Regions from separate parts of the Paenibacillus sp. NN59 genome, predicted to be linked through region 2. Evidence: riboswitches for the same ligand, from Rfam matches in the RefSeq annotation. Region 2 holds a riboswitch; the other holds the start of a gene.

Region 1 (2,404 bases), 2.1 Mb from region 2:
GCGTTCTTTGACCTTCACCTTTTTCCCAGACAATAGCGTATGATATTTCAGATTCAAATGTCAAGTTAGCTCACAGTTTATTTCAATTTCGATACCCACCTTGTGTAACCTCACACTACTCTTTCTGCATATAATGGCGAATATTAGAATAGTAAGCGCACTCTTTTAAAATAACCGAACATTAATATAGTATAAACATTAAATATTCGTATTTTACACAATTTCAATGATATCGTTCTTGACATCAGGACTGTATTCACGTTTTAATGAGAAGAGCAACTGAAGTTAATTGGACTACGTATGAACCGCGGATGAATGTAAAGGGAGAGATTGCCCGTACACCCGGTTTGGGGATGTGCATGAGGCGGCGCCGAAGGAGTAAACCACCGACAAGCGGGGGTGAATCTCTCAGGCAAAAGGACTTTTACAGGACGCAACTCTGGAGAGCATCTAATCGTCCTATACGGACGTTATGATCACCCAAGGGGAAACCTGTCTGAATAAACGGCGGGGTAACTCTCAGGTACAAGGGACAGAGCCTAAGAATACAGCGTGCTACTTGGCATGCCGGTTCTTTGGCCTGTCCTTTTCCTTTTTCCCAAAAAATGAATTGCAGGTTCTAGAATCGTACTGAACATAACCAATGAAAAAATGTAGAACAGTCGGCTGTTAACTCTCGATTACCAAAATTACTTAAGCATTATTGATCTGGCTCACAGAACGTGTTTTCATACTTGGCCTACTACGGCCCATGACGAGGTGATTGGATGTCTGATTTATTAAGAACACCACTCTTCCCCCTATACGCGCAATATGAAGGTGTACGTTGCATTGATTTTGGCGGTTGGGAGTTGCCCGTGCAGTTTAGCGGTATTCAAAAAGAGCATGAAGCCGTGCGCGAGCGCGCCGGGCTGTTTGATGTATCCCATATGGGCGAATTCACCGTAACGGGTGAACAGGCAGAAGCCTTTTTGCAAAACATGACAACCAACGACGTGACCGCAACTGTACCAGGTCAGGCACAATACACACTGATGTGTTATCCCGATGGCGGTGTAGTGGATGATCTGCTCATCTATAAACTCGCGGAGCAACACTACATGCTGGTCGTCAATGCCTCCAATATCGACAAAGACTGGGCATGGTTGCAGGAGCACATTATACCTGGGGTGAACATCACCAATGATTCCGAGCAAACGGCGTTGCTTGCGCTACAAGGCCCTTTAGCGGTCGATATTCTCTCGAAGGTTACAGGTTCAGAGATAGATGCAAGCTCCATCGAACCGTTCCGCTTCGTGCAGCATGCCGAGGTATGCGGAGTAAAGCTGCTGCTATCACGAACCGGTTACACCGGAGAAGATGGCTTTGAACTGTATGTTGCAGCTGATCAGGCAGCCCTCGTATGGAACGGACTGATGGAAGCCGGTGCTGATGTAGGCCTCGTTCCAGCAGGACTTGGTGCACGTGATACACTGCGATTCGAAGCGAAGTTGCCTTTATACGGGCAGGAATTATCACCAACCATCTCTCCACTGGAGGCAGGGCTGGGCATGTTTGTGAAACTGAACGCCGGGTCTTTTATCGGACACGAAGCTTTGTTGCAACAAAAAAATGACGGCCCTGCCCGCAAGCTGATCGGTATCGAAGTGCTGGAGCGTGGCATACCGCGGCCCCATTACCCGATCTATGCGGATGGCGTTCAGATTGGTGAAGTGACAACCGGTACACAGTCGCCGACCTTGAAACGTAATCTGGGGCTTGCCCTGATTGACAGCAAATATACTGCACTGGGTACACCACTGGAGATTGAGATTCGTGGCAAAAAGCTAAAAGCCGAGGTCGTCAAGACCCCTTTTCATAAACGGACACGTACGTCAAAGACACCTACCCAAGGAGCTGAGCAAGCATGAGCAAGCACCGCTACATCCCCATGACAGAACAAGACCAGAGCGCTATGCTGGCCACGATCGGCGTGGATACTCTTGAAGATTTGTTCAAAGATATCCCGCAGGAAATTCGTTACCAAGGCGAGTTGCCTGTGTCCTCCAAACTGGATGAATATGCCTTAACTCGCCATATGTCGAAACAAGCTGGCTCCAATGCCAACTTTGAAACACACGCCAGCTTCCTCGGCGCAGGCATCTATGACCACCACATCCCTTCGGTCATCAACCATGTCATTTCCCGTTCGGAGTTCTATACAGCCTACACCCCTTATCAGCCGGAGATCAGCCAAGGAGAATTGCAGGCTATCTTTGAATTTCAGTCGTATATTTGTGAACTGACAGGTATGGCGGTAGCCAACGCGAGTATGTATGATGGTGCAACGGCTTTTGCAGAAGCTGGCAATCTTGCCGCCGCAGCTACCCGTCGTAAACAGCTTATTGTATCTCGCACCGTTCAC
Region 2 (2,404 bases):
GTATGCGTGATAACCATAATGTGAAGATGCTGGGTCAGGAAAAGCTTCAGGACCAGGAGGTCATTCATATTGAACTAACTCCGAAGGATAAGGATTCACTCTCCATGTCTTCGGAGTATTGGATAAACCCTAAAGAGTGGATGGTTGTGAAAGCCACGAGTACGTATGGGGATACCAAGTCAGAGTTTCTATATGACCAGATCAATTACAATCCTGAGTTCACAGACAAGACGTTTACGTTGGATATTCCTGCAGATGTAGAAGTGAAAAATATGAATGACGTGATGAATAACCGAGAAATCACACGAGAAGAAGCAGAGCAGGCCGTGGGTCAGCCCTTCCTACAGTATATCGGAGCGGATATGAAATTATCGAGAATTGAGCTCATTTCATCTATGGGTGAACAAGGCCGGGATGAAGTGACACTGTATTATGTGAAGGATAACAAACCAGAGATCAGCATGACCGTATTTAAAGCACCAGGGGAAAACGGTAATGAAAAACTGCTTCCAGAGGAAAAGAAAGTTAACATTCGTGATACAGAAGGTTCATATATGTCTATCATTCGGAACTTGTCGTGGAGCGAGGATGGTCTTCGTTATTCGGTCATGGGCGAAAATGATTTTTGGACAGAAGAACAACTACAGATGTGGGTAGATGAGTTGCAAATAACGAAGCAAGCGAAATAATATTGCGGATAGAGAAAAATGAACAAGCTTTGAACCATATGAACGAAAGGAGCATATCGTATATAGAAAGTGATGTGCTTCGAGATTACGTCACTTTTATTGACATATAGCGTATGGCATATTACGCTGTATATGATTGAATGCATGGCAGAATGGTGAACTTTCATTCATGGAATAACAGAATATAGCGAATGATAACGAGCGGGAGAGACCTAGCAGGATGATGCAATACAGTACAAGTAGGCATGATTAATGCAATTTAAGATGTAGAACTGTACTGTACAGATGGCTTGGGCACCGAAGGAGCAAGCAGTTATGCACCCGGCATAACCGTTAATCTCTCAGGTAAATGTACCGTCGTTGGACGCAACTCTGGAGAGTGCGCGGAAGAAGCGCCACCCAAGGGGTATATGATTGTCAGATTGCTGAACAGATGAGTGCTTGCGTGTACTCGGCCTTGTTCTTCCTGGCTTAAAATCATGAAACTCTCAGGTATCAAGGACAGAGAGAGGGCTAACGGCCTTCTTCTGTCCTTTTTTGATGTCATCAATCAGTAAATCAGGAACATTGTGGTGGGTCTTGTCCAGATATCGATGACAAAACCAATTGGAGGGTTAACAGGTGCGATTTAAAGATGTTTTTTCAATTATTGGCCCGTCGATGACGGGACCATCCAGTTCACATACAGCCGGTGCTGCAAGATTGGGACGAATTGCGCGTCAGTGGCTGGGATGTACACCGGAACGTGCAAGGCTTACGTTATATGGCTCATTTGCGGATACCTATCAGGGACATGGAACAGATCTGGCACTAATCGGTGGTTTGCTGGGTTACGTTACAGATGATCCGCGTATACCGGATGCAGAGCAATATGCAGATGAAGCAGGCATGGAGGTTGAATTTTACACCAGCGGTCTACCGGCTCCTCATCCGAACACGGTCAAGATTGAATTGTGGCACGGCGAACGGGCATGCTCTTTAATAGGCGCTTCCATCGGTGGCGGCAGTGTATCTGTGCATGCATTAAATGATTTTCGCGTACAGATCAGTGGAGAGTTTCCGACACTTGTTTTGCGTCATGCCGATAAAGCAGGAGTTCTGGCATCCGTGACCTCAACCATTAGCTCATCCGGAGTGAATATCGGCTATATGCAAGTGGATCGAAAGGCTCGTGATGGTGAGGCACTTACAGCAATGGAGATGGATGCACCGCCGAGTGAAGACACGTTGAACAAGCTGCGTTCATTGGATCATATGCTGGATATTCGTGTGATTGATCTGAAGAGAGGGGGTGATCCGGATGCGGTTTAAACATCTACATGAATTGAACACCATCTGCACTGCGGAGTCCAAAACGATTGCACAGTTGATGATTGAAGAGCAGGTGCAGGAGACTAACACACCCGAAACAGATGTCGTAAAGCAAATGTCGGAGTACTACCAGGTGATGAAAGAAGCGGTTCGTAAAGGACTTACAGAAGATACCACCTCACGTAGCGGACTGACGGGTGGGGACGGGAAAAAGATGGCCGAATATATTCGCCAAGGCGAAACATGCTCTGGCGATGCTTCTGCCCTTGCCATGGCCTATGCACTTTGCGTATCGGAAGTGAATGCCTCCATGGGACGGATCGTGGCTACGCCAACAGCGGGCTCTTGTGGCATCATTCCGGGTGTGTTTATCAGCTCGCAGGAACGATTTGGCTGGACGGATG

Evidence for each region. Region 2 has a riboswitch for glycine ahead of sdaAB (L-serine ammonia-lyase, iron-sulfur-dependent subunit beta). Riboswitches for the same ligand answer to the same signal wherever they lie in the genome.
Region 1: linked by a shared signal. The riboswitch ahead of gcvT (glycine cleavage system aminomethyltransferase GcvT) and the one ahead of sdaAB (L-serine ammonia-lyase, iron-sulfur-dependent subunit beta) in region 2 are both predicted to bind glycine.

Annotation. Positions count from the first base shown of each region.
Region 1 is NZ_CP199678.1:5,005,324-5,007,727, forward strand. Features, by position in the region: glycine riboswitch at 312-434, shown strand; glycine riboswitch at 438-538, shown strand; gene gcvT (glycine cleavage system aminomethyltransferase GcvT) at 768-1,910, shown strand; gene gcvPA (aminomethyl-transferring glycine dehydrogenase subunit GcvPA) at 1,907-2,404, shown strand, end outside.
Region 2 is NZ_CP199678.1:542,813-545,216, forward strand. Features, by position in the region: gene ACT89M_RS02515 (LolA family protein) at 1-689, shown strand, start outside; glycine riboswitch at 882-1,055, shown strand; glycine riboswitch at 1,060-1,196, shown strand; gene sdaAB (L-serine ammonia-lyase, iron-sulfur-dependent subunit beta) at 1,311-2,000, shown strand; gene sdaAA (L-serine ammonia-lyase, iron-sulfur-dependent, subunit alpha) at 1,990-2,404, shown strand, end outside.